One region of the Marinobacter sp. V032 genome, then DNA from elsewhere that is predicted to be linked to it. Evidence: predicted binding sites of a transcription regulator. Region 1 holds the regulator's gene; each other region holds the start of a gene.
The links. The regulator FliA, encoded in region 1, starts transcription of late flagellar genes. The targets are predictions, from matches to a motif close to CTAAAGTTTNNNNNNNNNNNGCCGNTAA.
Positions count from the first base shown of each region.

Region 1 (10,290 bases):
TTCGTTGGAAGTTTGCTGCATGCTTAGCTGTCCTTTTGTTTGGTGCCGAAGATCTTGTCACCGGCATCGCCGAGACCCGGAAGAATGTATCCCTTTTCATTAAGCCGCTGATCGACCGAAGCGGTATAGATGGACACATCAGGATGGGCTTCCAGCACTTTGGCTACACCTTCCGGTGCGGCGACAAGGATCAGCGCCCGGATTTCAGTGCTGCCGGCCTTTTTGAGTAGGTCGATTGTTGAAATCAGTGAACCGCCCGTTGCCAGCATGGGGTCGATAATGACCGCCATCCGCTGATCCAGTTCGCCCACCAGCTTTTCCAGATAGGTGCTGGCTTCAAGGGTTTCTTCGTTACGCACCTGGCCGACCACACTGACGCGTGCTCCGGGAATCAGTGACAGTACGCCATCCAGCATGCCCATGCCCGCCCGCAGGATCGGTACGATGGTGACCTTTTTACCGCGCAGGCGTTCGACTTCTACCGGTCCGGCCCAGCCTTCAATCGTTTCTTTTTCAAGCTCAAAGTCTTTGGTGGCCTCATAGGTCAGCAGGGCGCCGACCTCCTGAGCCAACTCGCGAAAGTTTTTGGTGCTGATGTCGGCGCGGCGCATCAGGCCAAGTTTATGGCGGATCAGGGGGTGTTGAACCTCATGGACGGGCATGGCTCACCTTATGTTCAGGAGTACGTGGGGATGTCTGGTCATGACACCTGCTGATGGCAATCAGATGGCGTTATGACTCGAATTGGCGTCAAGGATACCGCACTTGTGATGGTTTCGTCAGCGGCCGGTTTTCCGAAGGTTCGCTCGCGTTGGTATGGATCGTGCAATCACCTGTCGGTATGCAGGTATGTCGTCAAAAAAACGACAGACCAAACGCTGGCAATCGTTGTAACCGGAGATAAACAGGGAATGGACAGAGCGCTCGTCCTGAATAACGTCAAATCTATGGCGAACGGCAGTCTCGGTATTCCGATACTGCTGATGGCGCTGCTCGGCATGATGATTCTGCCGATGCCGGTCTTCCTGCTGGACGTGCTGTTTACCTTCAATATCACCCTGTCTATCGTCATTCTGCTGGTTGGTGTGTATGCACTGCGCCCAATGGAATTTGCGGCCTTTCCGACGGTTCTGCTGGTAGCCACGTTGCTGCGTCTGGCGTTGAACGTTGCCTCTACGCGAATTGTTCTGCTGCACGGCCATGAAGGCGGCGCTTCTGCCGGTAAGGTGATCGAGTCCTTTGGTGAAGTGCTCATCGGCGGCAACTATGCGGTCGGTATCGTGGTGTTTGCGATCCTGATGATCATCAACTTCATGGTTGTCACCAAAGGCGCTGGCCGGGTGTCGGAAGTGAGCGCCCGATTTACCCTGGATGCCATGCCCGGCAAGCAGATGGCTATCGACGCTGACCTGAACGCCGGCCTGATTAATCAGGACGACGCAAAGGCCCGCCGGTCCGAGATCGCGCAGGAAGCTGACTTCTACGGTTCAATGGACGGTGCCAGCAAGTTCGTAAAAGGTGACGCAGTTGCAGGCCTGCTGATTCTGGCGATCAACCTTGTAGGTGGTGTCGCCATTGGCATGATGCAACACGATCTGTCGTTCGCTGACGCCATGCGCAATTATGCACTTCTGACCATTGGTGACGGTCTGGTCGCCCAGATTCCGTCGCTGTTGCTGTCGACTGCAGCTGCCATCATGGTGACGCGCGTCACCTCCAGTCAGGACATGGGTCAGCAGATCCTGTCCCAGATGTTCACAGCACCTCGGGCTTTGGCTATTGCCGCTGCCATCCTTATTATTCTGGGTGTCATTCCGGGTATGCCGCACATTGCGTTTCTCGGCCTGGGTTTTCTTTCCGCTGGTACGGCATACCTGATCTGGAAGAAGCAGGCCCAGACCGAAGAAGACGACAGCGTATTCCCGGCCCGCGGCGGAACCGGTGTACCCCGCACAGCATCGCCGGCAGCGGGACCTCACGGTGGCGAAGGCGCACCCCATGCATTGCCCGGGCCTTCTGAAAATAGAGAGCTGGGTTGGGATGATGTCGCCACGGTCGATATCGTTGGGCTTGAGGTGGGGTATCGCCTCATTCCGCTGGTGGACAAGACCCAGGGTGGGCAACTGCTGACCCGTATTAAAGGTGTGCGCAAGAAGCTGTCGCAGGATCTCGGCTTTTTGATGCCTTCGGTTCATATTCGCGACAACCTGGACCTGATGCCAAACGTTTACCGCATTACGTTGATGGGGGTCACGCTGGCTGAAGCCGAGATTCATCCTGATCGCGAACTGGCGATCGACCCGGGGCAGGTGTTCGGCAAAATTGAGGGCATCGAAGGCAAAGATCCGGCGTTTGGTCTGGATGCCTCGTGGATTGAACCGGACAAAAAAGATCAGGCGCAAACGCTGGGGTATACCGTAGTGGATGCCAGCACCGTGGTGGCGACGCACCTCAACCAGATCCTTCAGAAGCATGCCCATGAGCTGCTGGGACATGAAGAGGTCCAGAAGTGGCTGGAACAACTTGAAAAAATCTCGCCAAAGCTTGCAGAGGAATTGGTTCCAACCACGCTCACCATCAGTCTGCTGCTGAAAGTACTGCAAAGCCTGCTGAAAGAAGAAGTGCCGATCCGCGACATGCGCTCGATTGCCGAGGCCATCGTTAACGTGCAGCCGAAAACCCAGGACGCACGTGTACTGACTACAGCCGCCCGCCAGGCACTGCGGCGGATGATCGTCCAGAGCATCAGCGGCAGTGATTCTGAAATCCCTGTGATCACGCTAGATCCAGAGTTGGAACAGATGTTGCTGAAGTCAGTGCAACAGAGTCAACAATCTGGCGGCCAGGATGATATTGGCCTGGTGCTTGAGCCCAATATGGTTGAAAAGCTGCAGCGGTCATTACAGGACGCCGCCCAGCGCCAGGAAATGATGGGCAAGCCAGCAATACTGCTGGTCTCGGCCCCGCTCAGGCATGCGATGGCGCGGTTCGCCAGCTACGGAATTGAACGCCTGCACGTTCTGTCTTATCAGGAAGTGCCGGATAACAAACAGATTACGATTGTCGCATCGGTCGGCCAGTAAAAGGTCGTAAAGAACAGCGGCGCCGGATAACCGGCACCACCGGAGGTAGCTCACCATGAAAGTAAAACGGTTCTTTGCATCAACTATGACAGAAGCCCTGAAGATGGTGCGTCTGGATATGGGCGAAGACGCAGTTATTCTTTCAAACCGTCGGGTAGACGGTGGCGTCGAAATTGTGACGGCACTGAACTACGACGAAAATCTGGCGCGTCAGCGTTTGGGCAGCGCCGCCATGGAAGCGACCAACGGCTCGCAACTGGCGGAAATGCAGGCTGACCAGCACCTGCGGCTGGAGCAGGAGCTCGAGCGCTCGCGGGATCGCATTCGCGATATTCGTGGGCGTCGTCAGATCAAGCAACCCGTGCCGGACTTCTCAATGCCGGAGGATAACGCGCCTGCTGCGCCTGAACCCCAGCAGGATGCGACCCAGGTTGCACTCGAGGCCATGCGGGCAGAGCTGCACAATCTGCGGGACATGGTCAGCGGTCGTGCGCCCGACTCTTCCGCCACCCAACCCGCATCCGTCTCCAAGGCGCTTGATGCCAGTCAGCAGCGATTGCGTGAGCGTCTGGAAGAGTTCGGTCTTTCGTCCAAGCTGGCGGCGACCCTCTCGCACAATCACGGTTCCGGTCGTCTTGACGAAGGTTGGAAGAAAGCGCTGAGAACACTGGCCGCCGGGGTTAAAACCCAGCAGCAGGAAGTCATTGAAGAGGGCGGTATTGTGGCACTGGTCGGCCCTACCGGTTCCGGCAAGACGACAACTATCGGCAAGATGGCGGCACGTTACGTGTTGCGTCACGGTGCTGACTCAATTGCACTGGTCACTACCGATCGCTACCGGGTCGCGGCCCACGAGCAGTTATTTGTGTTTGGCCGCATACTGAACGTGCCGGTAAGGGTTGTTGACGAAAGCCACTCGCTGGATCAGATTCTTGATGACCTGTCGGATAAACGACTGGTCTTGATTGACACTGCAGGCCTGACTCAATCAGACCGGGGGCACCAGGAGCAACTGAATGAACTTGCTTCCAGCTACCACCCGGTGCGCCCATACCTGGTGCTGGCGGCGACCAGTCAGCCGCGTATTATGAAATCCACATGGCATTGCTATAAGATGGCGAATCCGGCGGGCTGCATCATGACCAAACTTGATGAAGCACTGACACTTGGCGAAGTACTTGGATTTGCTATGGAAACCGGGCTTCGGGTGGCGTACTTTACAGATGGCCAGAAGATTCCGGAGGATATCCATTCGGCGCAGGCCGTATCGCTCGTCAAGTTGGGTGTCGAAAGGTTGCGCGAAGCGCGGGAGCTTGCGCCTGCCGCCGAAGGTGCCTGACCGGAAACAATGATGGCGCAGAAACAGAACGTACAGGGATAAAGTACAGGAATAACGCCGGCTGACAGATATCGGATGTCTGGAGTAAAACAGGCGCGAGACTACAAAAGTAGCTGGCACAGCGCCGGCCATATGGATCCAATTCGTCGTGAGAGACCGCATCCGGTATGAGTAGAGCAAACCCGGTTCAGGTAATCGCCGTATCAGGCGGCAAGGGAGGCGTTGGCAAGAGCAATGTCTCTGTCAATCTGGCTATTGCACTGGCCCAGATGGGGCGCAGGGTTGTCGTACTGGATGCTGATCTTGGCCTGGGAAATATCGACGTACTGCTGGGTGTCACCGCAACGCACAATCTCTCTGACGTCCTGTCGGGGGAGTGCAGCCTGAAGGATGTCCTGGTTGATGGCCCGGGCGGTATAAAAATTGTGCCGGCCTCGTCAGGCACTCAGCGCATGACGCAGCTGTCATCCATGGAGCACGCCGGACTGATTAATGCTTTTAGCGAATTGGGCGATCAGATCGATGTTCTGATTGTTGACACCGCTGCCGGTATTTCCGAATCTGTAGTGAGTTTTCTGCGTGCCTCGCAGGAACTTCTGCTGGTCGTCTGCGATGAACCCACTTCCATTACTGATGCCTACGCCTTGATAAAGCTGATGAATCGGGATTACGGCACCAACCGTTTTCGTATTCTTGCCAATCAGGTACGCAATGAGCAGGAAGGAAAGCACCTCTATGAAAAGCTCACGCGGGTAACCGAACGTTTCCTTGATGTTGGGCTACAATATGTAGGCATAGTGCCTTATGACGAGGCGGTCAAAAAATCGGTGCAACGTCAACGCGCAGTGCTTGACGCCTATCCTCGCGCCAAAGCCTCACTTGCTATCAAGGCGCTGGCCCAAAAGGTGGACGCATGGCCATTGCCATCCTCGCCGCGCGGGCATCTTGAGTTCTTCATTGAACGTCTGGTAGATGCCTGAGACTGTGCCCCATCCCAAGAGCACAGCCGCATGAAGGTCGTCTGAACAATAACAGGTAATCCGGACTCATGACGTTGGTAAAAAGCCTGGGAATCTATAATCGTACCGGCGAACGCGGTCCCCATCAGCTCGTTGAGCAACATGCGCCGCTCGTCAAAAAAATCGCCCTTCACCTGCTCGCCCGTTTGCCGGCGTCAGTGCAGCTTGAAGACCTCATGCAGGCCGGAATGATCGGCTTGCTTGAAGCCGCCCAGAAATACGAGGCAACCAAAGGCGCCTCTTTCGAAACCTATGCCGGCATCCGCATTCGCGGTTCCATTGTTGACGAAATCCGCAAAGGCGATTGGGTGCCTCGTTCCGTCCATCGCAATGCCCGTCGTGTCGCCCAGGCTATCCGCACCGTTGAAAACCGCAAAGGGCGTGAAGCCCAGGATGCTGAAGTGGCGGACGAGCTGGAAATGTCCCTCGACGAATACTACTCATGCCTCGCTGATAGCAGCGGCGGCCGATTATTTAGTCTCGATGAGCTAAATGAATCGGGCGAGCTGCCGATAGACGATGTAGATGCCGTTGCGGATGCGCCCTACGAAAACATTTCTTCAGGTGCGTTTCGCAAGAATCTGGCCGAGGCTATTGATGAGCTTCCCGAGCGGGAGAAGCTGGTGCTCAATCTTTATTATCAGGAAGAACTGAACCTGAAAGAGATTGGTGCTGTTATCGGGGTCAGTGAGAGTCGGGTAAGTCAGATACACAGCCAGGCGGCTTTGAGGCTCAAGTCCAGGCTGGCGGATTGGCAAGACGAATTAAGTACCTGAAATTTTTAGCGTTTGGTAACTAATTTCATACAGATTGCACTGCTCTTAACGAATAGACTGTGCTTTTGGATATGACTGCTAGACTTGGTTGCAAGGTCATAACCCCTTGCATTGCGGACTGTAATCAGTGGAGGTCCCATTGGACAAGAACATGAAAATACTCATCGTGGACGACTTTTCCACGATGCGTCGGATCATCAAGAACCTGCTGCGGGATCTTGGCTTTACCAATACCGATGAAGCCGATGATGGCAACACCGCGCTGCCGATGCTGAAAAGCGGCAAGTATGATTTCCTGGTGACCGACTGGAATATGCCCGGCATGTCCGGCTTCGAGTTGCTGGAAGCGGTAAGGGCTGATGATGCTTTGAAAAGCTTGCCAGTGCTGATGGTAACGGCAGAAGCCAAGCGCGATCAGATCGTTGCGGCGGCGCAGGCGGGGGTCAACGGTTATGTGGTCAAGCCATTTACGGCCGCTGTGCTGAAGGAAAAGATCGAGAAGATCTTCGAACGAATCCAGTCGTAAGCTGAGCGTCGATCATGAGCAAAAAAACGAACAATAAAGGCGCGCTTGATGCTGACGTTGTTGCAAAGCTGCACCTTCAGGCCGATCAGCTCAAAGAGCAGGTTGACGCCGGCAATTATGCTGCAGCGATGGGCCTGATCAACGAATTGAATGATGTGCGCGATCAGAGCCTTTATCAGGAAGTGGGGCGACTGACCCGGAGTCTGCACGAAGCCATTCGCAATTTTCAGATTGATCCGCAGAACGCCGAACAGGACGAAGCACTGTCGAAGATGTCAGATGCGTCCGATCGCCTTGCATACGTGGTGCAGATGACAGGCAAAGCGGCCAACCGCACGATGGATCTGGTCGAAGAGGCGATGCCCAAGGCGCAGGCCATGATCGAGCAGTCGCGAGCCTTTCGCGAAGAGTGGGCAAAGTTGCGCCGGCGTGAAATGAAAGCAGACGAGTTTCGCGAACTCTACCACCGCCTCGATCTTTATTTCGAGAAAACGGCGACTGACGCAGAAGTACTCTATGGCCACCTCTCCGAAATACTGCTGGCTCAGGATTTTCAGGACCTGACAGGTCAGGTGATTCAGAAAGTCACCGCGCTGGTGAAAGAAGTGGAAGATCAGATGTTGAGCCTGGTGGTGATGGCCAGCCATGTCGACAAGATCACCGGCACCGTGCATGAACTTGGCCCCGATGCATCCAAAAAATCGGGTATCGAGAAGGGCGAAGGCCCGCAAATGAATGCCGAAGTGCGCGAAGACGTCGTATCCGGGCAAGACGATGTTGATGACCTGCTGTCCAGTCTGGGATTTTGAGTGAGGATTCCGCATGGCGTTTGATGCTGACGAAGAAATTCTTCAGGACTTTCTGGTAGAAGCTGGCGAGATACTGGAGAAGTTGTCTGAACAACTGGTCGATCTGGAACGCAATCCGGACGACGGTGAGTTGCTGAATGCCATTTTCCGCGGTTTCCACACGGTAAAAGGCGGCGCCGGCTTTTTGCAGCTTGATGCGCTGGTGGGTTGCTGCCATTCCGCCGAGAACGTGTTTGACACACTGCGTAATCGTAAACGCAGAGTGACCTCTGAATTAATGGACGTGGTGCTTGAGGCACTGGACAACGTCAACCTGATGTTTGATCAGGTCCGCAACCAGGAAGACCCTACACCCGCCGCTCCCGAACTGATACAAGCGCTTGACGCGCTGGCCGAACCTGAGGTCGAGGGCGAGTCGGCTGCTGAAGTTGAGGCTGAGCCTGAATCTGTTGTGGCCGAAGAAGCCTCAGAGCCTGAGCAACCGGCTGCCGAGAACGGGGATATTACCGACGACGAGTTTGAACAGCTGCTGGATGCGCTTCAGGGTAAGGATGCGCCGGCAGCAACGCCGGAACCTGCAACCGGTGGTGGCGCAGACGAGATCTCCGATGACGAGTTCGAAAGCCTGCTTGACGATCTGCATGGTAAAGGGAAGCACTCCGGCGGCGCGCCTGCATCAAAGCCTGCGACTGAATCCAGTGCGCCAGCGGCGGGCGGCGACGAGATTTCCGATGACGAGTTTGAGTCGCTGCTTGATGAGCTTCATGGCAAAGGCCAGTTCAAGGCTGCGGCAGCCGAGCCTGAAGCCAGTGCAGCAGGCGGCAACGACGACCTGATCAGCGATGACGAATTCGAGTCACTGTTGGACGACCTGCACGGAAAAGGTAAAAAGCCTGAGGCGCCAAAACCTGCGCCAAAAGTGGCCAAGCCGGCTCCCGAGAAGAAAGCGGAGCCAGCGAAAAAAGTTGAGCCTGCCAAACAACCGGCTGCGCCCGCTGCGCGTGGCGATGAACCCGACGCCAAAACTGCGCCTGCGGCGGCTGGCGAGACGACGGTGCGGGTTGATACCAAACGCCTCGATGACATCATGAATATGGTGGGCGAGCTGGTGTTGGTGCGTAATCGTCTTCAGCGTCTGGGGGGAGCAAGTGAAGACGAGCACATGCAAAAAGCCGTCTCCAACCTGGACGTGGTTACAACCGATCTCCAGTCGGCGGTAATGCAGACCCGGATGCAGCCAATCAAAAAGGTGTTTGGCCGTTTCCCCCGTGTTGTCCGGGACCTGGCGCGAAACCTCAAAAAAGAAATCAATCTGGTGATGCACGGTGAAGACACCGATCTCGACAAAAACCTTGTTGAGGCCTTGTCGGATCCGCTTGTTCACTTGGTGCGCAACTCGGTCGACCACGGCATCGAGCTGCCAGATGTGCGGGAAAAAGCGGGCAAGCCGCGTACCGGCCTTGTCACCCTGTCTGCAGAGCAGGAAGGTGATCACATACTGCTGGTGATTGAAGACGATGGCGCGGGGATGGATCCGAATGTCCTGCGCCGAAAGGCGGTTGAGAAAGGGCTGTTTGAGCAGGATGTCGCAGATCGCCTGACAGAAACCGAATGCTTTAACCTGATTTTTGCGCCCGGCTTTTCAACCAAGGAGCAGATTTCAGATGTGTCCGGCCGTGGCGTTGGCATGGATGTGGTCAAAACCAAAATTGGCCAGCTCAACGGTATGATCAACATCGAGTCGTCGATGGGCAAGGGCTCCCGCATTGTCATCAAGGTGCCCTTGACGCTGGCGATCATGCCGACGCTGATGATCATGCTGGGAGACCAGTCGTTTGCTCTGCCGCTGGTGAACGTGGTTGAGATATTCCACCTTGATCTGACCAAGAAGAACATTGTCGATGGGCGCGAATGTATTGTGGTCCGGGACAAGGTGTTCCCACTGTTCTATATCAAGAAGTGGCTGGTGCATGGCGCCAGCAGTGAGCCTGAAACGACCGAAAGCCATGTGGTCATTGTGGCAATGGGTACCAAACGGGTGGGCTTTGTGGTGGATCAGCTGGTTGGCCAGGAGGAGGTCGTAATCAAGCCTCTGGGCCGCATGCTGAACGGCACCCCTGGTATGTCAGGCGCCACCATCACCGGAGACGGCAGAATCGCACTGATTCTTGATGTACCCAGTCTGCTTCAACACTACGGCTAATCTGATAAGGCTCCTGCATGACGATTTCTGTCCTCGTCGTTGATGATTCGGGTTTTTTCCGCAAGCGGCTGACCGAGATACTGAATGCGTCTGGCAACATTCGGGTTATCGGTGCGGCGACCAACGGTCGTGAAGCCGTTGAGATGGCGGAATCGCTCAAGCCAGACGTGATCACCATGGATTATGAGATGCCGATTATGGATGGCATCTCCGCGGTTCGTGAGATCATGAGCCGGCGTCCGGTGCCGGTGCTGATGTTTTCGTCGCTGACCTACGAAGGCGCCCGGGTCACCCTTGATGCGCTTGATGCCGGCGCTGTCGATTTCCTGCCCAAGAATTTTGAAGAAATTGCCCGCGACTCCAGCGACCTGCAGCGCATCCTGAAAGACCGGATTGTCAGTGTTGCCCGCAGTCGACCCGGCACCAGCGCGGCGCCGTCACCTGCAGCCCGCTCCGCTCCTGGCAGAACACCTCCGCCGCAAGCACCGGAACGACCGGTTGCGCCGGTTCGCCGGGCGTCCGCAGCTGCGAACCC
Region 1 is NZ_JBQXYE010000004.1:54,057-64,346, reverse strand. Features, by position in the region: gene ACUN9X_RS16150 (uracil-xanthine permease family protein) at 1-21, opposite strand, end outside; gene upp (uracil phosphoribosyltransferase) at 24-662, opposite strand; gene flhA (flagellar biosynthesis protein FlhA) at 912-3,083, shown strand; gene flhF (flagellar biosynthesis protein FlhF) at 3,139-4,422, shown strand; gene ACUN9X_RS16130 (MinD/ParA family protein) at 4,590-5,402, shown strand; gene ACUN9X_RS16125 (RNA polymerase sigma factor FliA) at 5,471-6,217, shown strand; gene cheY (chemotaxis response regulator CheY) at 6,357-6,743, shown strand; gene ACUN9X_RS16115 (protein phosphatase CheZ) at 6,758-7,552, shown strand; gene ACUN9X_RS16110 (chemotaxis protein CheW) at 7,566-9,755, shown strand; gene ACUN9X_RS16105 (protein-glutamate methylesterase/protein-glutamine glutaminase) at 9,773-10,290, shown strand, end outside.

Region 2 (10,290 bases), on a different contig from region 1:
ATCATCTCGCGAATCTGGTCGGCCGATTCCGCACTGCGCCGGGCAAGCTGGCGCACTTCGTCTGCAACCACCGAGAATCCCCGACCGTGGTCGCCTGCACGGGCCGCCTCAATCGCAGCGTTCAGCGCGAGCAGGTTGGTCTGTTCGGTCACCGCATGAATCACGTCCAGCACCTGCTGGATGTCATCCGTCTTCTCCGCCAGCTTGTCGATGTTACTGGCGGTCTGGGCGATCTCTTGCGACAGAGCGTTCACTGCCGACTGGGCGTGGGTAATGGTTTCACCGCCGTCTTTCGCCAGGCGGTCAGCATCCGATGCGGCCGATTCTACGGAATTGGCATTGCCGGCAATCTGCTGAATCGTGGCCGACATTTCATGGATCGCCGAGGCAATCTGATCCGTTTCAGAACCCTGCTCCTGCACCGATGAGCGGGTTTCGCTGGCCACACTGCTCAGTTCTTCAGCCGCCGATGCAACCTGATCGGTCGTCGAGCCCACTTCACGGATTGTGTTCTGGATCTTGATGGTAAAGGCATTGAAGCGGCGCCCAAGCTCCGATAGCTCGTCGTTACCCTCATCCGGCAACCGCTGACGCAGATCACCCTCGCCTTCGGCAATTTCGCGCATGGTCTGGCTTACAGCCTGGATCGGACGTGTGACACTCAGCCCCACGAAACCGCCGAGTATCAGAGCGATAACGACGATCACCAGTGTCGCCAACAAAATGGATGTCATGGCACTGACCACTTCGGCATCGATTTCTTCCCGGGCCGCTGCAACTTTCTGGTCTATGTCCGTGACATAGACACCCGCACCCAGCAACCAGTCCCAGCCGGGAATAACGACGGAATAGGACACCTTGGGTTCCGTATTACCCGACGCTGGATTCGCCCACTCATAACCATGTATGCCATCCTTTTCGGCCGCATCAAACAGCGTCAAAACCAGTTTCCGAACGGTCGCATTGTCACGCAACAATGCAGGCCCTTCCTTAGTCGGGTCGGGGCGGTATGCCAGATTGATCAAGTCGCGACTATAGGCAAACACATAATTGTTGTTGCCAAAGCCGATCGCCCGGATTCTATCCCGGGCCTGCGTCTTTGCTTCTGATTCGGCTAGCGAGGGATCGCTCTTGGCTTGAAGTACCGCCGATCGGGCTGCCTCGACTACATTCTTCAGACCTTCCTGGCGAGCTTCCATGATCTGTTCACGCAGTCGTTCGACTTCGTGGTCACCGTTGGTCTTTAACTGGTTCACAGTCATCCAGCTCATTACAACTGCGGTCAGCAGTACGGGTACGATTGTCGCCAGCATCAGACGTGAGCGAATGCGCAGCCGGTTCAGTATTGTCATTGTCAGGATCCCGTAGGTATGGCTAAACAGTTTTTTGTTATCCGTGGTGGTATCACGGGCCCCATTGCGCCAAGTTGTGGGGCGCTGGGGCGAGATAGATGCAAACACCACATACTATAGCGGCCATTGCGCAGATTTCTTCAGCCGAAGTTACACAGTCATAACAAAACCGTTTAACGTCCCTGCTGAGCGAGGCACGCGCTGTGATCCGCGAATGCGACAGATTCTGGTAAAAAGGCAGGAAAATTCTCAATTTCGGGCCATAGTTAAGGTATTCGCATCTCAGCAAGGACCTTATTCAGGATGTATCCAGACAAGCCAACGCCTCAAGGCCCTGAGGCGCAGCGTCGCACCTCCACCCCCAAACTCTTGCGTCACACCAGACAACTTCTGGCGATGTGTCTGTTGTTATTCGGACTGATCGGTCTGGTAACGCCGGCGCAGGCTCAGGATGACGATATAGATCCAGCACAAACCGACGTCTCACCGGTCACCATTGACGGTGAAGTCCTGTTTCGCCTCGCCGGCACCAACTCCTTCCCGTCGACAGAACGGGCCGGCAACGTCGCCAGCCGCATCGCTGAAGCCGCCAGAGATGACGGGATCGCGCCGGAGGACGTGAAGCTGGTCAGCGGCGACAACCGCGTCAACATCATGGCAGGTGAACGCCGGTTGCTGGTGATTTTCCCCATCGATGCAAGTATCGAAGGCGCACCGATTGCAGAAGTAAGTGAAGTATTCAAAACCCGGATTGCCAGCGCCATTACTGCTTATCGCAGCCACCGGACATCCGCGTACCTGTTTCAGGCCCTGCTATACGCCGGCGCGGCAGTGCTGATCGCCGGCGTGCTTATCTGGGCGATTATTGTACTGTTCCGGCGTCTGCTGGCCTTTCTTGAAGCCCGATACAAGCGGCGGGTACAAGACCTGAAGATCGAGTCGTTCGAGGTGGTTCGGGCAGAAAACATCTGGGGCGCTGTCACCGGCCTGCTCAGGTTCATCCGCACGGCAACGGTTTTGATACTCGCCTACCTGTGTGTCGAGTTTGTGCTGTACCAGTTCCCCTGGACCCGGTCCACCGCCAATATCCTGCTCAATATGGTGGTCGATCCGCTGACCTCCATTACGGTGGCATTCATCAACTATCTGCCGCAGTTGATCTTCCTGATCATTCTGATTGCCGTCGCCCGTTACCTGATCAAGCTGATGCACCTGTTTTTCAGAGGCGTCGAGCGCGGGCGCGTTCAACTCGGCGAGTTTGACCCTGAATGGGCCCAGCCCACATTCAAGTTGCTGCGCTTCTTCGTCATTCTGCTTACCGCGGTGCTGGCTTATCCCTATATTCCCGGCTCCGGCAGCGCCGCATTCCAGGGGCTGTCGCTGTTGCTCGGTATTATGGTCTCACTGGGCGCGTCTTCGGCGGTATCAAGCATCGTTGCGGGCTATGCCATGACTTATCGGCGGGCATTCCGGATCGGCGATCTGATTTCGGTGGGTGAATACACTGGTGTAGTGGAGGAAACGCGGCTGCTGGTGACCCATTTGCGCACCGTGCGCAATGAGGAAATTGTGCTTCCCAATGCGCTGATTCTGAACAGCCCGGTCAACAATTTGAGCCGGTCATCATCCGGCGATGGTCTGGTACTGCACACCACCGTCGGTATCGGCTACGAAACACCCTGGCGGCAGGTCGAAGCCATGCTGAAAGAGGCCGCCGGGCGCACCCGCAACATCCGCAACAAACCCGCTCCCTTCGTGCTAGAGAAGGAGCTGGGCGACTTCGCCGTGGTGTATGAACTGAATGTGTATGTCGACAAGCCGGCGCACAGGTTCCATCGCTATGCCGAATTGCATCGCAACATACTGGACGTGTTCAACGAATATGGCGTGGCCATTATGACGCCATCCTATATTGCTGACCCGGAAGAACCCAAACTGGTGCCCAAAGAAGCCTGGTACGCGGCTCCGGCTGCGCCGCCTGCCGACACAGCCGGCGGCGATAAGACGGGCAACGGGGACGATCCGGAAGAAACCCGATCTCAGGACAACAAGTCACCCAAACCTAATCTGCCAAAAGACAGGTCATCGTAAGGGCACGCGCGATTGCGGTCAGTGGCGGCCGAGGTGACTGAACACCTCGGTCCCTGCGCTGACGGCAATCGCGACCACCAGCCCGCTCAGCACCAGCCCGACCAGCGCGATCACCACCGCCAGAAAACGGGGTATGCTGCGCTTGGGCACACGGTCGCCATAGCCGACTGTGGTACCGGTGATGCAGGCCCAGTAGAGCGCGTCCTGCCAGCGCCAGCCTTCAATCCGGCCGGCCCATAAACCGAGTACAAGAATCAGCACAGCAAGGAACGTAAGCACCGGCGATGCCTGCAGCAAGCGCTCAAAAAACAACACAACAAACTGGGAGGTAAACGCCATAACAATTCCGGGATCCGGGCAGTGACGGTATCTGAATCATAATCATCAGGCTTCAGCCTGTCACGGAACGCACCTGAAGGGTCAGGCCCAACGTCTCTCCTTGGTAAAGACGATATTCATATAGAGCTTGAAGCCCGCTTCCGACAGCGATCCGTAAAGCTCTTCACGCACGTTATCCAGCTCACCGATATCAACCGGCCCGAAGTCGTTTGGCGTAATGAACGTGATATCCACTGCCAGCTCCCGCCCGACTTTGGCCATCCGAATAACCGCATTGGGCAGCCGATGATTGGCCGCTACTGCGTCAATCCGCGTCCGCAGGTCTTCCTGCAGATCTTCTGAAGGCGCCATCATTAACAGTTCGCGGACGCTATAGACCAATCGGCTCACCGGCACCCTGATAAAGAAAACGGACGCCGCGACAACCATCCCCGGGTCGATGTAGGGAACAATCGCGCGCCAGTCGGTATAGGACAGACCGAAGCTCAGACAGAAACTGGCCAGCACCACGGTGCTGAAAACCAGATCGGCCATCCACTGCTCTGATTCTGCCTGCACCAGATCCGGCAGGTCCGCGCCTTTGCTTTTGAGATAGAGCCACACCACCAGGCAGGTCAGCATCGAAATCAACGCATAGAGCATGCCCGACAACGAACTGGTGGCGGTATTGCCTCCATCCAGAATCAGAACCAGTGCGGTCACCACACCATAGATACAGACACCGATAATGACGATCGCCTTGAGCGATACGATCAACGGCTCCAGCGCGACCCGGCCAAACTGGAAGGTGTTGTCATGGGGACGATTGACCATCCACAGCGCCACTATCGAGAGGATCGACAGAAAAATACTGACGCCCGAATAGATGCCGTCAAACAGGATCACGCTGGATTTGATGGCCAGGCCCCAGAACAATCCCAGAACCGTGACGAATAGCGCACCCCAGACCGATATCTGCAGTAGCCGGCTTTCAAGACGGGACGTTTTATTCATCGCAAACCTCATTCAGAGATGCCCTGCTACAACCCTGTAGCAACCAGCAATCGCGGCAAGCATAGAGCAGCCCCGGCGCCGCGCTATCCGTGTTAGTACCCATCGGGTCGGGTGACGGCAAAACCGCTATCGCGCGCTTTACTGATCCAGATCAAATTTTATCGAGGTCGCAGTTGATTCAGGTCAAACAGGCGGCCCACCAGCCGGGATAAAGTTGTCATATCAACTTATATCAGGAGGTACTCATCATGTATCTGGACACTGTTGTTATCGCCGGCATGGCCACTGTTTCACTGTTGTTCGTATTCTTTGGGGGCGTGGGTTACTTCATCTACAAGGACTCCCACAAGCACAAATAGCCCGAGCGATATCCCGGGAGTTTCACCTGCCACCGGTCGGCGCTATGATGGAGCCGGTTCGGGGCGGCCGCTCATGGCTGCGCCGAAAAAGTGTCAGGAGCTCCATGCGACAAGCACCCTGTCCCCGTTGCGGGGTTCATCCCAACATTTGTGTCTGCGATGCCTGTCAGCCGATCAGCGGAGCTCCGCCGCTCTGGGTATTACAGCATCCATCAGAAGTGGCACAAAACAAGGGGACACTGAGGATCGCCACCGCGTGTCTGCCCGATTTAAGGGTACTGGTGGGCGAAACACCGGCTGATTTCGAACCGCTCGCCATTCGCAGCCAACAGATTCCCATGGGGCTGATTTATCCCACCACCGCCAGCGCCGCGCTGGAATCCGCCCCCGTCGCACAGGTGCGGGAATGGATTATTCTGGATGGCACCTGGCGCAAGGCGTCCCGTATTTTTCTCAGCAACCCCTGGCTCAACGCGCTGCCGCAGTTCCACTTTAATGCCGCACCGCCTTCACGCTACCGCATCCGCAAAGCCTCCCGGGATGACAGCGTCTCCACCGTCGAGGCCATCGCCCATCTATTGTCCCAGGTCGCGCCCGGTTGCGATTACGATCCGCTGTATGCCGCGCTGGACACGTTAGTCAAACGCCAACTCGCGCAGATGCCGCCTAAAGTCCGGCAGCGGTACGACTGATTACGCTATTGCGTTTCTGATAGCGCTATACTGCCGTGACCCGTACAACACAATAATAACGAGACAGAAGGCACCTCGACATGACCACGAGCACTCCTGAAAAAAACACCAGCGCAGGCCTCAAGCCCAGCACCATCCGCATCGGTCGCCGCTATCGTGCCAGCCGTATTGACGACGATTATGATGCCATCGTGATTGGTTCCGGCATCGGAGGCCTCACCACAGCGGCCTGCCTGTCAAAGGCCGGCAAGAAGGTGCTGGTGCTGGAGCAACACTACACGGCCGGCGGGTTTACCCACAGCTATGCCCGGAACGGCTATGAGTGGGATGTGGGCGTGCACTACATCGGCGATATGGGATCGCCCAACACACTGGCTCGCAAACTGTTCGATTACATTACGGACGGCCAGCTCAAGTGGGCACCAATGGACGAAACCTACGACCGGTTCTATCTCGGCGATAAAATCGTCAACCTGAAAGCAGGCAAAGAACAATTTCGGGCATCGCTGGTCGAGGCCTTTCCGGAAGAAGAAAAAGCCATAGATGCGTACATTCGGTTGCTGGGTAAAGTGTCGTCGGGTATGCAGATCTACACCATGTCCAAGCTGGCACCCACAATGACAGCTCCGCTGGTCGGCAAAGCCGTCAGCCTCGCCCTGCCCCGTTACTTCAATCAAACCACTTACGAGGTACTCTCGGGACTGACCGATAACCAAGCCCTGATCGGCGCGATCACCGGCCAATGGGGCGATTGTGGTGTCACCCCGAAGCAATCAAGTTTCCTGATTCATGCGTTGATCGCCAAACATTATGTTCACGGCGGCTACTACCCGGTCGGCGGGGCATCGGAGATGGCCAACACTATTATTCCGGTGACTCAGCAGGGCGGCGGCGATGTTTTCACCTACGCCGATGTCACCAATATTCTGGTCGAAAACGGACGCGCCTGTGGCGTTCGCATGGCCGATGGCCACGAGATTCGCAGCGAGCTGATCATCAGTAATGCCGGCGTCATCAATACCTTTGAAACCCTGTTACCTGAAGCCGCCGTGCGTAAAAGCGGTTACCCCCGCACGCGCCAGACGATACAGCCGTCGATGTCCCATATCGGGTTGTATATTGGCTTCAAAGGCACGGCAGCGGAGTTGGGGTTGCCGAAAACCAATTTCTGGATTTATCCGGACGAACACCACGACCGCAACGTCGAACGTTTTCTGGATAACACCAACTCCGAGTTCCCGGTGGTCTACATCTCGTTTCCGTCAGCCAAGGACCCGAGTTATCTGAGCCGCTATCCCGATACCGCTACCGTCGAAATCGTCGCACCCACCACCTACGACATGTTCGCACAGTGGAAAGACGACACCTGGGGCAAGCGCGGCGAGGAATACGAGCAGCTCAAGCAGGTCGTCACCGACCGCCTGCTGGAAAAACTCTATGAAAAACTGCCCCAGTTGCGGGGTAAAGTGGACTATGTAGAAGCCTCGACGCCGCTATCGACGGACTGGTTCTGCCGCTACAGCCGCGGCGAAATCTACGGCCTCGACCACACGCCGGAACGATTCGACCAGACCTGGTTACGGCCGAAAACCCGTATCCCGGGGCTCTATCTAACCGGACAGGACATTCTGACCTGTGGCGTGGTGGGTGCGATGATTGGCGGTCTGGTAACAACGTTGTCGATACAGGGCGTGAAAGGTGCGGGGCTGGCAAAGCGGATATTTGTGGATAAGGCAGGCACAACACAAGCTGAACCCGGCCTGGTTTAATCCTGATTTCTGCCGGAGAGAGCACTGATACGCCCCTCTCCGGCAGAGAGTCATCAGAACCGGAATTGAGGCCCTACTGACAGGATGTGCAAATCTGTTTCACCCGTGGTTTCATCATCTCCGATATCGGGGATGAAATCCCAATCCAGTCGCACTGAAACATTATCAGTCACGTTGTAAAGGGCGCCCAGACCGGTGCGAAAACTGACACCACTTTCTTCTTCATCACCGACGATCATCATCCCGGAACCACTGATATAGCCTTTTGAATCATAGTTCCAGGCCACGATCCCTGCCTTGGCAAACAGCCGGAAGTCGTTATCCCGCGAAGTACCGAACAGCATTGTGCCGTCAAAGGCCTGATAACCACTGGCAAGGGATGCAGACGCTCCGAAGGCCGAGCCTGACGCTTCAACGTCATCGACGAAGGTAAACCCTACTTCGCCACCAATATATTCGCTGAACGATGCACCGAAGTAGGCGCGCACTGCCAGCGACTTGTCGTCACAGCTAAGTGGCTCAAGATCGTCGCAAAAGTCGGTGGCAATTGATTGGCCTACCGATACCCCGGCATAAGGCATGGCTTTTGACTTGGCTTCGTCAGCCTGGGCTGTCGTCATAAAAGCCAGGCTACCTAGAACCAGACCACTCGCGCGCAGCATTTTTCTTCCTGTCATGGGAATCCTTTTTTATGTGTGGTGCTATATCGCAACCTGATCATTCAGGGAGGCGATATTTTAGCGGGTTGCCAAGGTCGAGGCTTCCACACTGACAGGGAAAAATGTAAAAACCTGTAATTTATTCAGCAACATGCACCGCTGCAGGACTCGTCACCCGAACAGTCCACAGACTGGCCTCCCTAGCCCGCATCCGGCGTGTGGCGCTGGAGTCCGGAGCGCAACACATCAGCAGCGTATGCCCATCGGGGCCACCCAGCATGCAGGCGAATACGCCCAGGCCAGCCGGTGCCTTAATCTCGGCTGTAATCCCGCCGCCTTCGGCAACGCGAATACAACGCTGATTAAAGGCGTCAGCGATCCAGATCTGGCCATCACGATCCAAACAGCAACCATCAGGCCCGACCGCAAGCTGCTTCAACAGTTCGGCCCGCGGGCCGGGTTCAGGCTTGTCACCGAATGCGGCCCAGTCCCGACGCTCCGTCAGTTCGCCATTTTCAGCGATCGTAAATGCAGTCATCCGGTTGCCAAAGGTCTCACCAACGACCAGGGTGCTGGCATCGGGCAGAATCACCATACCGTTCGGAAAAGCGAGGTCTTCTGCAGCGAGTGAGACATTGCCTTCGGGATCCAGGTGCACCAGTGCAGCCGGACGCATTTCCTCACCACCCATCAGATCAAACCCGAAGTTGCCGACCCACGCTGAACCGTCGGCGGCTACCACCATGTCGTTGGCATGGCCGGTCGCATAGCGGCTGATATCGGCATGGGTCGTCAGCTTGCCATCCGGCCAACGGCGAAGTACCTGATGGTCCCGCATTGAGACCACCAGCAAAGAACCGTCCGGCATCCACCCCAACCCTGATGGCTGGGATGGCACGTCCAACACTTTCTCAAGCTCACCCCCAGCAGGCGATAGCGTATAGACCGCCTGGCGATAGAAGTCCGACACCCACCAGCGACCATCGTGCCAGCGCGGACCTTCAAAAAAGGTGCCGCCGTCGGCCAGTAATTCCGGAGAATCTGTCATGCTGAGCTCCCGTCCATTTACGATGTCAGAAAACCACCGAGACGCTGGCGAATGATTGATTCGGCATCGCTCATGATGCGACTGATCAGGTCATCACAACTGGGGATATCATGAATCAGGCCGGCCACCATGCCGCAGCTCCAGGCGGCGGCATTCATTTCGCCTTCCTGCAGTACTTTGCGTCCCTGAACACCGGTCACCAGGTGCCGAATATCCTCAATACCTATCGCATCACCCTTGAGTTCTTCAATCCGGATGATTTCATCGACCGCGGCATTTTTCATGACCCGCTCGGTATTGCGCAGGCCGCGCATGATCAACCGGGTCTGCAACTCGTCGGCATCCACTATGGCCTGTTTGACGTTCTGGTGTACCGGTGCATCCTGGGTGGCAATAAAGCGGGTTCCCATGTTCATACCTTCCGCGCCCAGCGCCATTGCGGCCACCAGACTACGGCCGTCCGCCATGCCGCCGGACGCAACAAAGGGAATCGTAAGTGCTTCGGCAGCGCGGGGCAGCAGGATAAAGTTGGGGATATCATCCTCCCCGGGATGCCCGCCACACTCGAACCCATCAACACTGACCGCATCACAGCCAATCTTCTCGGCCTTGAGTGCATGGCGCACTGAGGTGCACTTATGGATGACTTTGATCCCTTCAGCTTTCAGGCTCGGCATGTACTGCTCCGGACTGCGGCCTGCCGTTTCCACTGCCTTCACACCGCCCTCAATAATGGCCTGAATGTACTCGGGATATGGCGGTGCATTGAACGATGGCAGGAACGTCAGGTTCACCCCGAACGGCTTATCCGTCATTTCCCGACAACGCGCAATCTCTTTTGCCAGATCTTCCGGGGTCGGCTGGGTCAGTCCGGTAATGATGCCCAGTCCGCCTGCATTGGACACGGCAGCCGCCAACTCGGCAAAACCAACATGATGCATACCACCCTGGATAATCGGATGCTGGATCTGGAATAGCTCGGTAATTC
Region 2 is NZ_JBQXYE010000001.1:250,575-260,864, forward strand. Features, by position in the region: gene ACUN9X_RS01155 (methyl-accepting chemotaxis protein) at 1-1,352, opposite strand, end outside; gene ACUN9X_RS01160 (mechanosensitive ion channel family protein) at 1,656-3,443, shown strand; gene ACUN9X_RS01165 (potassium channel family protein) at 3,462-3,782, opposite strand; gene ACUN9X_RS01170 (cation diffusion facilitator family transporter) at 3,864-4,775, opposite strand; gene ccoM (cytochrome c oxidase subunit CcoM) at 5,024-5,134, shown strand; gene ACUN9X_RS01180 (tRNA-uridine aminocarboxypropyltransferase) at 5,239-5,826, shown strand; gene ACUN9X_RS01185 (phytoene desaturase family protein) at 5,907-7,595, shown strand; gene ACUN9X_RS01190 (outer membrane beta-barrel protein) at 7,649-8,272, opposite strand; gene ACUN9X_RS01195 (SMP-30/gluconolactonase/LRE family protein) at 8,394-9,302, opposite strand; gene ACUN9X_RS01200 (NAD(P)H-dependent flavin oxidoreductase) at 9,320-10,290, opposite strand, start outside.
Region 2: ACUN9X_RS01155 (methyl-accepting chemotaxis protein) is a predicted target of FliA. The motif match lies at 1,469-1,496, and genes of this name have one in related genera.

Region 3 (10,290 bases), on a different contig from region 1:
TGTCGATGCAATCGAGAACCTCAAGCTGGTGGCCAACACCTTTGTGCCGATCCTGAACTTTCTTGATTCGGAGCTCACGATCACCGGTGTTCACTACAACGCAGACACGCCCCGGTACGAACTACTCGCCGATGGTGGGCTAAAGTTGGCCCTGCCGGATCGCATTGAACTTGTTCAGATGGATAACATCCGCGTCAGTGGCAGTGAAGGGCCGTCGATGGGCAATGTGAGTCTTCACAATATCCGTTTCGATCCGTCGTCCAGCATGACCATCTACGCCCGTCCTTAAGCGAAAGGCCGCTGCGCAACGAATTTGAAACTGAAACAAGAAGGGAAGTGTGATGTAAGCCGGGACTGAGCGGTGTTGTCCAGCCCCGGAAAAGCGTCAGGCGCTCGCAAGTACGGTCTTGTGGCTCATTGCAGTCGATTGACCGCTGGCACCATAGAGTTTGGCCTGATCAGCACAACCTCTGAATATCTCGGTCAGCCTGCCCAGACGTAGTTGAAGGTTACCGACAATCCTGCCGTTTACCGCATTTTGTTCCTGACACGACTTGAGTTGGCCCGCTGCGGACACCCACAGTTCATTCAGTTCGGTAAGGCCGGCGCTGCGGATAAAGCGCGAAGGCTCGCCCATTTTGGGGTTATAGCCCATATCGACAAGCAGGTGGATTTTGCGTTTCGCCCGTTCGCGAACGTCATTCAGGATCTGGTTCTTTTCCTGAGTGAGCGCCTGGAGGGCTGGCATATCGGAAGACTTGAGGGATTGTCTTTCTTTATCCAGCAGCCCGGTAAGGTGCCGGAGCTGCTGGATGTCTTTCTGGAGTAGTACTTTTAATTCATTAATTGCGGCCATAACTTACTCACCCGAAAATGCTGTTATCCATATCTAGCATTTTCTGGGCCAGTTGTTCCGCATCAATCTTATAGCTACCGTCCGCAAGCGCGGCCTTGATTTGCTCAACCCGGGCGTCATCCACTTCGGGGTAGCTGTCCAGACGTTCCTCGAGTTTTTTGAGGTCACGCGCCTGGCTGCTCAGGCTGACGCTGTCCGAGCGTGTTGCCTGAGCCTTTGCTTGTTCTTGCGGGGCTTCAGGGGCTGGAGTAGCCGCTTTACCTGTGTTTGCACTGGTTTTGGAGTTGACCTGGCCTTGGCCAATTCCATTAAAGTCAACTGTCATAATGATACCTGCAGTGATTAATGAGTTACTGGGTAGTAAACCGATTAATCTTCGTATCGGCCGAGCCCCAACAATCTTTAATATAAATTTTCAAAAATTTCCAAAGCGGCAATGTTATGCCGTTTATCGGCAAGTTGTTGCTGAATTGCCTACATCAGCACTTCGACGCGACCGGGGCCGGTGACAGTGGCCCTGAGCGTTCTGGATGAATGCAGATTCTCAACCATAACCTGTTCGCCCACATGCGCGTTTGCCAGCGCTTTACCCCTGGATTCCACTTCAACCGGGCCTGAGCGCGCCACGATGATAACATGATCGCCACGGGTGACCGCATCCGGCTCGGTCACAATGTCGGCTGTAAATACAGTGCCGGCATTGACGGAACGCCGAACTTCCATGCCAATAAGGGTCTGCGGGTCAGTGATCGGGCCACGGCGCACATCGTTGAGCACAATCGGCTTGGCCTCGATCATGTCTGCAGTCACGCGTGCGCCGCGGGTCAGCGTGCGCGCGGCAATCAGGCCGTCGCCCTGCATGCTGACAGTTGCCGACAGAAAGAGGCGCCATGGACGCTTGTCATTGCATTGCACCTCCAGCGTTGGCTGAGTTGAGCGCATCGGGTCGCTGGAAAACGAAATGTCAGGACCAGACGGGCAGGGCGCAAGGCGAATGCGTGAATCCAGTGTGCCCAGGGTGTAGGTCACCGTCTGACCTTTTGCACGGGCGTCTTCAGTAAATCGGTCAAGGAATTGACGCGCTGCTTTCTGAATGACCTCCGGCGTCGTTTTTTCGACAGCCATTGCCGACGACAGGCTGGCGCACAGCAGGGCGATACAGGTAAACAGTCGTAAAATGATGATGCGCATTTTGCGAAGTATGTCCTATGCTTGCGAGTAGATTCATCGCTTTTTTGGGCGATTACCGGGATGGGAGCGCTAAAGATCTCCCCGTGATTGCCGATAGTAATGAGTAGTCACCTCGCAATATCTGTGCCGGACATTTTAAGGCGCCAGGCAAAGGCGATATCCGAGGTAAACAGACAGTGCTGGCAACCCATCGGACTTCTCACAGATTGTCGTGTCGAGGGTTGTAAGCGCCATTGAGACAGAAACAAACAGGTAGCCACGTTATGGCCGGTGTTCTAGACAGTGTTAACCAACGCACGCAACTGGTGGGGCAGAACCGCCTCGAGTTGTTGCTGTTTCGCCTAATGGGGCGACAGGTATACGGCATCAACGTTTTCAAGGTAAAGGAAGTCCTCCAGTGCCCGAAATTGTCATCACTGCCAAAGAGCAACGCGGTAGTTAGGGGGGTGGCCCATATTCGAGGCGAAACCTTGCCTATTATTGATCTTGGGCTCTCTATCGGCATGCGCGCCATCCCGGCTGAGCAGATTGCCGACAGCTTTATCATCATTACCGAATACAACCGCCGCACGCAGGGTTTTCTTGTGGCCGGCGTAGACAGAATTGTGAACCTCAACTGGGAAGATGTCAGTCCGCCGCCCAAAGGCGCAGGTAAAGACGTATACCTCACTGCCGTTGCACGCATCGAAGAACAACTGATCGAAATCATCGATGTAGAGAAGATTCTCTCCGAAGTGTCGCCGTTGCGTGAAGACGTGGGCGAAGAGCTCGTCACTCGAGGCGCCGCAACCGATCGCAGTGTCAGCCGCCCGATCCTCGTGGTTGATGATTCATCTGTCGCAAGACGGCAGGTGGAGCGCTGCCTACGGGCCATCGGTTTTGATGTTGTTTTGCGTAATGACGGCAAGCAGGCACTGGACTACGTCAAAGAGCTAGTTGCAGATGGCTCGGATATTTCCGATCATCTCGCGATGATGATATCGGATGTCGAAATGCCTGAAATGGACGGCTACACGCTGGTCACCCGTTGCAAGGAAGTGGCGAATCTCAAGTCGCTGTATATCCTGCTTCACACGTCACTGAGCGGTGTGTTTAACAAGGCAATGGTCCAGAAAGTAGGGGCAGACGACTTCATGGCGAAATTCAGCCCCGATGAACTGGCTGAACGGATTATGGAAATCATCGACCAGCGATCCGCCTGAACCGCGTGCCGTATACTTTGAACGTCTTCACCACAACTGAGATCCAATGAAAGCTGAAATTACTCCCCAGGAATATGAGGCCTTCAAAACGTTCCTGCAGGATGCTTGCGGCATTCTGTTAGGTGAAAACAAACAGTATCTGGTCAAGAGTCGTCTCAGAAAGATCCTTGAAGACAACGGTCACGACACCCTGGGCGATCTGGTCAAAAACCTGCAGCGCCCGGGACGTAGTCCGCTCAAGGAAGTTGTCATCGATGCCATGACGACCAACGAGACGCTCTGGTTCCGGGACACCCATCCTTTCCGGATTCTCAGCGACAAATTGCTGCCTGAGTTCGCCGAGCGCAAAACGTCGCAAGGTTTGCGAATCTGGTCTGCTGCCTGCTCCACAGGGCAGGAACCTTACTCGATTGGTATGGCCATCGATGAGTTCCGCCGCACCAAGCCCGGCAAGCTAAAGGGCGACGCCAAAATAACCGCCACGGATATCTCGCGCAGCGTGCTGGATGTTGCTCGCAAAGGTGAATATGAAATGTTGGCGATCGGCAGGGGGCTCTCGCCCGAGCGTCAAAAAAGCTTTTTTGCAACGCTGCCGTCCGGCGGTTGGCAAATCAAGCCGGCAATACGCAACATGGTGGAATTCAAAGAACTCAACCTGCTTGAGCGGTACATGCTCGGCAAGTTCGATTTGGTGTTCTGCCGGAACGTATTGATCTACTTTTCTGCTGATCTCAAACGCGACATCCTGACCCGCATCCACGCCACCCTGAATCCAGGTGGTTATCTTATTCTGGGCGCCTCGGAATCACTCAACGGTCTGCCGGATCTATACGAAATGGTCCAGTGCAACCCGGGCATCATCTACCGCAAAAAGTAGTCAGGGAAACGCTGGCTACTGATTCTTCAGCAAATTGCAGATTTTGAGTTGCCAAAAATACCGAAAACCATTAGAGTTTGCGCCCTCAGATTGGCACGCCAGTTTGAAACAGTTTATTGGAGATGCGGCCGAGTGGCTGACACCAAGGTCGGAACGACCGACTGAACGTCAGAGCGAAGCGACGACGGCCCCGAAGGGGTGAGCTGCAAAGCAGCGAATAACGCGCACGTCTGGAAAGTGTGTACTCGAGCTTGAATCGATACACCGCGCGGCAAAAATCAGACACAGTTATTGGAGAGGTGGCCGAGTGGCTGAAGGCGCACGCCTGGAAAGTGTGTAAACGTTAATAGCGTTTCGAGGGTTCGAATCCCTCCCTCTCCGCCAATAAAAGAACCCGACCTTAGTGTCGGGTTTTTTATTGGCCGATTGGGCAGAGTAGAAGAACCCTCGCGGTTCGACCGGAGCAGGCAACGCCTGCGCAGGAACGTCGGAGCAAAGCGACGACGGCCCCGAAGGGGTGAGCAGCTTTGCTGCGAATAATCCCTCCCTCTCCGCCAATAAAAGAACCCGACCTTAGTGTCGGGTTTTTTATTGCCTGAATTCAGCCAGAAACGGCCGAGAGTCACTATCACGCCCTGCGCTTCACCCCGGAACTCTCCGCGATCAAAACCCTTAACGGGAGACATCCTGGATCACCCACCATATTTCCAACCCTGGACTATATATAGGACAGAACCAACGCCACAGGGGTGGAGAAAAATAGCCAAGCGTGGAGGGTCCTTTTCAAATTTGTACAGTACGATTGTGTGAGCGAATCATAGAAGTCAAATGATTACATGGCGGAGGATGGAGCACTCAGCTAAGCTACTGTTTTATAAATCTATAGGTAGGTAACGCGTTCGATGATTGTGCGTAATCATGAAGCGGTCAGGTTTGTGCAATAACGAAGCGTGCTATCTAACCACTGTTAAGCATCAGTATGAAATCTGAATTAGACAAAGAGAACTATCAAAAATGGCTTGTGGATAAGTGTATCTACAAGGGCAGCACATTGACTATCGAACTAGTCTGCGGAGTGACGTCAGATGAAAAACAAGACCTAGACTTGGGCGATGGGATAGAAATTAAAGGCGTCTACGCAGTAGAGCCAAAAGGAGAAAGATTTAGGGTTTATTTTGATGATGTTGTTCTACTCCAAGCTTTTGATGAGTGCGCTCATAAGACCACTGACCACCAGTTTCGTGACGAAGGTGTCGTCGGCCAATACAAGTCTTCCACTCTGCTTGACTATGTAAGAAACGAAACTTTACTCATGGACATTATGCCTGGAGAGCTTATGCATTTCGAAGTAATGACCGGTGATGATTGGTTTCATGTAATAACCCGAGAAGCGCCAGTGGTCAGTGCGGTCGTAAATGCTTAACAAGTCGATTAAGTTCGTTCCGGCCGTTGGCCTCCACCGGACGTCCCTGTCGGGCCGCCGCTTATCTTCGCGTTAGCTCTAAATATGGAAGCAGTATGGATCTAATTTTTAGTTGGATTGAAGGGCTGTCTCCCTTCCAGCAAAGCATTCTCGGTTCTGCGGTTTTCGCCATCAGCTCTTGGCTGCTTCAAAAAGTCGTCAAAAAAGCGAAGGCAAGTGGTGCGGCCTTCTCAAAAGCATACTCAGAAATTGATGTGCATAAGCATGTGCTTCACAAAGAATACATTCGCTCAGGCAATATTCAGCTAGCCAGTTATGGAGCATCAATTGCGATGCTTCTGGCCGCTCGGTGGGTGATGCTTGGCATTCTAATCATGGTTTTCTTTTTTGGTATTAACTCGCTCTTACAGGCGGATTGGCTTTATGTGGCAGCCGCATGGTTTGCTTTCAATTGCATGCTAGAAGCAAGAAATTGGTTAAAGGACTCAAGTAACCCAGAGACCATTTCTCATGTCCCTGAAGAGACTGTTTCAAGAATCTACGAAAATTTGAGGCCCAAGCCCCAAGAGGAGCTGGAGAACTCGGAAAAGAGCTAACCAGAGCATTAAATACGTTCCGGGCCTAAAGGTCCTCCACCGGACGGCTTTTTCTCCGCTTCGCTGCGTAAAAGCCGCCGTTTATGCAGGCGTTAAATATACGGAGGATTCACCATAGTCGCGTTTCTGCACAAATATAATATTGTGATCGATTTCTTTACCGCATTGATCCCGATTGCCCTAGCCGCTCTCGGATCCTATATCGCAATCCAGCAATATCGGACCAACCGAAAAAAACTGAAGATAGAACTATTCGAAAAACGCTATGCGATTTACGAGTCGGTGCGAGAATATATGGGGGCGGTAGTAAGGAAGCGCTATCCGAATGAAGAAGAGCAACAGCAATTTCTAGTCGAAACAAAAGGTGCTTCGTTCCTTTTCGATGAAGAGATCATGGAGTTCATCGAGGAGGTATGGCAGCGGTCGATCGACATGTGTGAGTGGCATCAAGACGAACTACCATCAACACACGCACAAGAGAAAGCTGATCAGATGCGCTGGTTTGCGGCGGAATTTGGGAAACTAAACGAGCGGTTCTCCAAAGATATGCGTTTAACCCATTGATATTTAACCATCGCAGGCATGGCGACGTCTTTTCCATTGCGGCTTCGCCTCCATTCCAAAGCAGCGCATGCTGCAGGCGTTAAAAATCCGAGTTACCCATGAACAGTAGACACCTTCTATAGTTAGGGTTGCCCCTAGCACGGAGGTGCTTTATGAGCCGCAAGAAGACCCAGGCGTACACCGAAGAGTTCCGCCGGGAAGCCGTCAGAAGAGCCGACCAACCGGGCTGCACAGCCGCGTCCGTTGCCCGTGAACTGGGCATTCATCCTGGCCAGATTTACAACTGGCGTCGCCAGTTTACTCGCCTGTCCGATAAGCAGTTCAATGCCGTTGATGGCGTCGATTACTCCAAGGCGGAGAGCGAAGCCATGCGCAAGCTCAAGCGCGAAATGGAGACTTTGAGGAAGGAGAACGAGTTTCTAAAAAAGGTGTCTGCGTACTTCGCCAAGTCCCAAGAGTGAAGTACGCGCTGATGGATCAGTTTCGTCAGTCGTATGCCGTTCGATTGATGTGTCGGGTGCTGGAGGTTTCGGCCAGCGGCTATTACCGCTGGAAACAGCGCCCAGCGAGTCTCAGGGAACAGCGCAGAGTGGTCACGGAGGCGGCCGTCATGGAGACCTACGCCAGCTTTAAAGCTCGTTATGGTGCTCCCCGGATTGCCCAGGAGCTGAGCGCAACCGGTGTTCCCTGTTCCGTTAACTATGTGGCCGGAATCATGCGGGAGAAGGCTATTCGAGCCCGCAACGGCAAGGCATTTAAATACAGTCGCACGTCTGAGGCGATGACGAACGTGGCAGACAACCTGCTGTGGCGTCAGTTTGCAGCGCCGGCTCCAAACCTGAAGTGGACGACCGACATTACCTACATCTGGGTGAATGGCCGCTGGCTTTATTTGGCGACGGTGATGGACTTGTACTCGCGCCATATTGTTGGCTGGTCGCTGGATATGAGCATGACAGAGCAACTGATTACCGATGCCCTGAGCATGGCCTATGGACGCCGAGAGGTGAACCCGGGATGATTGTGCATTCGGATCGTGGTGTTCAGTATCGGTCGACAGGTTACCAGGATTACCTGCGTTCAAGGGGTTGTGTACCGAGCATGAGTCGTAAAGGGAATTGTTGGGATAATGCTCCGATGGAATCGTTCTTTAGTCGGCTTAAGGTGGAGTTGATCTACGCTGAGTGTTTCGAGTCGATCGCAGCGGCCAAATCCGCTATCTTCGAGTACATCGAAATCTTTTATAACCGAACGAGAAGACACTCCGCTTTGGGCTATCTCAGCCCGGTGGAATACGAGCGCAGATGCGCATAACCGAGTGTCTACTTTTCGTGGGTAGGACCAGCGGAATCAAATAGCGACGGAGTAAGATTGAAAATCAGGAGTAGAGAGGAACTGGCGGAATACGTGAATCACGGCAACAGAGTGAAGTATGTGTATTTCTGGGGACACAAGAAGCCAAAAATCGGCGTGACGAAAAGCTGCTTCAGTCAATGGTATGACGCGCCATTCAAATGCGAAGGCAAGTGTTTCATGACGGCTGAGCATTACATGATGTACCGCAAGGCTTCTATCTTTGGTGATTGCGATGCTGCAAAAAGACTTTTGGCCGCGACTAATCCTGGAGAAGCAAAAGCTATTGGGCGTGAGGTTAAAGGTTTCAATCAAGCAAAATGGGACACATGTCGCTTTGAGATCGTGGTTGCGGGTAACTTGGCAAAATTCAGTTCTAATCCGGAACTGAAGGAATTTTTACTTAACACGGGTAGCCGAGTTTTAGTCGAAGCAAGCCCAGTGGACGAAATTTGGGGTATCGGCATGGCCGAAGATGACCCTGCCTGTGAAAACCCAAACTTGTGGAAGGGCGCTAATCTATTGGGATTCGCGCTAATGGAAGTGCGCGATCAACTATCGTCGTAGGTCGCGCTTAACAAGCGCCCGCAAAGGACAATGGACTTCCCCCAGTGTAGTGGACACGCATCGCCAACTCTGGACTTACCCCGGTGCAGTAGACACGCATCGATAGCACCATTTCCTGTATTAGTACCTTCTTCTGCCCCTTGCCACGGCGTGCCAAGCAAGTAAATCTCCCATTAATTCGCTCCCACCAACTGCACGGTTACCCCACCATCCCCCGGAGTGACATGAAGAGCCTGATAACTGTCTATAGTGGCGTGCCTGGTCTTCGGTGGCTCGGATTGCAGCGCAGCAACGACGATGACGCTTGCACCCGCCGTGACGCCTGCTTCGATACCTGCAGGCGCATCCTCGAATACCAGACAATCCCCGATGTTGACTTGCAGTAGCTTGGCCGCCAACAGGTAGCCGTCGGGCGCCGGTTTACTGCGTTCCACGTCTTCGGCGGTCACCATTACTGAAGGCAATGGCAGGCCGGCCGCGGCCATGCGTCGTTCTGCCAATGCCCTTGGTGCCGAGGTGACGACAGCCCAGCGATCAATTGGCAGATCTCTGAGCAACGCTGCTGCACCGGCAATCGCTTCTGTTCCTTGTACATTGTCGATTTCAGCGCGTGTGATGCGTGCCGCCTCTACTTTGGGGTCGACGCCGGGAAGTGCCTGGCGGCGAATGGTTTCTACTGCCTGAACCCCGTGGATGGTTGGCAGAAATTTCTCTACGTCAATATCATGTTCTCGCGCCCATTCGGCCCAGATGCGCTCAGCTGAGGCGAGAGAACTCAGGACCGTACCGTCCATATCGAAAAGAAGCGCTGCAAAGCGCCCGGGCGAAAAGTTCGTATCGTCCATATAAGGAAAGGTCCGTTGTGTCGAAGTGGGTTGGTATCACAGGGTAGAGGTAAGGGCGCGATATTGGCGGTTGATCTGGCTACAGTTATCTGAATTTTCGATATCACACCGGCCTATTTGGCAAACAATTGACCCATGTCCTTGAATGCCTTGAACTCCAACGCATTACCGCAAGGATCGAGTAAAAACATTGTCGCCTGTTCCCCCGGCTCGCCTTTGAAGCGAATGTACGGCTCGATCACAAATGACGTGTCGCGATTGCGCAGTCGCTCTGCCAGCGCCTCCCATTGTTTCCATTCGAGAACGACGCCGAAGTGAGGCACTGGCACATCGTGGCCATCTACGGCGTTGGTATGGGCGTTTTCCTGTGAGGGTGTTCTGGGATGCTCGTGGATCACCAACTGATGGCCGAAGAAATCGAAATCAACCCAATGATCACTGGAACGACCTTCTGCCAGACCAAAGGTGTCGCCATAGAAAAATCGGGCTGCTGGTAAATCGTAGACAGGAATGGCGAGATGAAAAGGTGAAAGCGCCATGGCGTGCTCCAGATACGGGACGGCGTTCAATAAAATTTGGGCCGTATAAATAAAGGGTGATGACCGACCAAAGCTTAGACGGTTTGAGTCACTATGCTTTTTTGATTCATAAAATTCCAGGGCTCGAACAGATGTGCACAGCTATAGCGTGATTTTTCGAATTCACCAGGGGAGGTTGGGTTCTATTGGTTCGAATGGAACAGAATAAAGCCGGATTGACCCGGAAAGTAAAGATCCCGGGTGGGCTAGTGCTTGCCCGGGATCTTTACTGTTATCA
Region 3 is NZ_JBQXYE010000002.1:347,230-357,519, forward strand. Features, by position in the region: gene ACUN9X_RS13130 (pilus assembly protein PilB) at 1-289, shown strand, start outside; gene ACUN9X_RS13135 (flagella synthesis protein FlgN) at 386-856, opposite strand; gene flgM (flagellar biosynthesis anti-sigma factor FlgM) at 864-1,181, opposite strand; gene flgA (flagellar basal body P-ring formation chaperone FlgA) at 1,331-2,047, opposite strand; gene ACUN9X_RS13150 (chemotaxis protein CheV) at 2,311-3,249, shown strand; gene ACUN9X_RS13155 (CheR family methyltransferase) at 3,296-4,126, shown strand; tRNA gene ACUN9X_RS13160 (tRNA-Ser) at 4,420-4,510, shown strand; gene ACUN9X_RS13165 (hypothetical protein) at 5,106-5,549, shown strand; gene ACUN9X_RS13170 (hypothetical protein) at 5,645-6,145, shown strand; gene ACUN9X_RS13175 (hypothetical protein) at 6,290-6,709, shown strand; gene ACUN9X_RS13180 (transposase) at 6,862-7,170, shown strand; partial or broken gene ACUN9X_RS13185 (IS3 family transposase) at 7,134-7,730, shown strand; gene ACUN9X_RS13190 (IS3 family transposase) at 7,727-8,023, shown strand; gene ACUN9X_RS13195 (NADAR family protein) at 8,081-8,629, shown strand; gene ACUN9X_RS13200 (HAD-IA family hydrolase) at 8,803-9,474, opposite strand; gene ACUN9X_RS13205 (VOC family protein) at 9,588-10,013, opposite strand; gene ACUN9X_RS13210 (hypothetical protein) at 10,288-10,290, opposite strand, start outside.
Region 3: flgM (flagellar biosynthesis anti-sigma factor FlgM) is a predicted target of FliA. The motif match lies at 1,235-1,262, and genes of this name have one in related genera.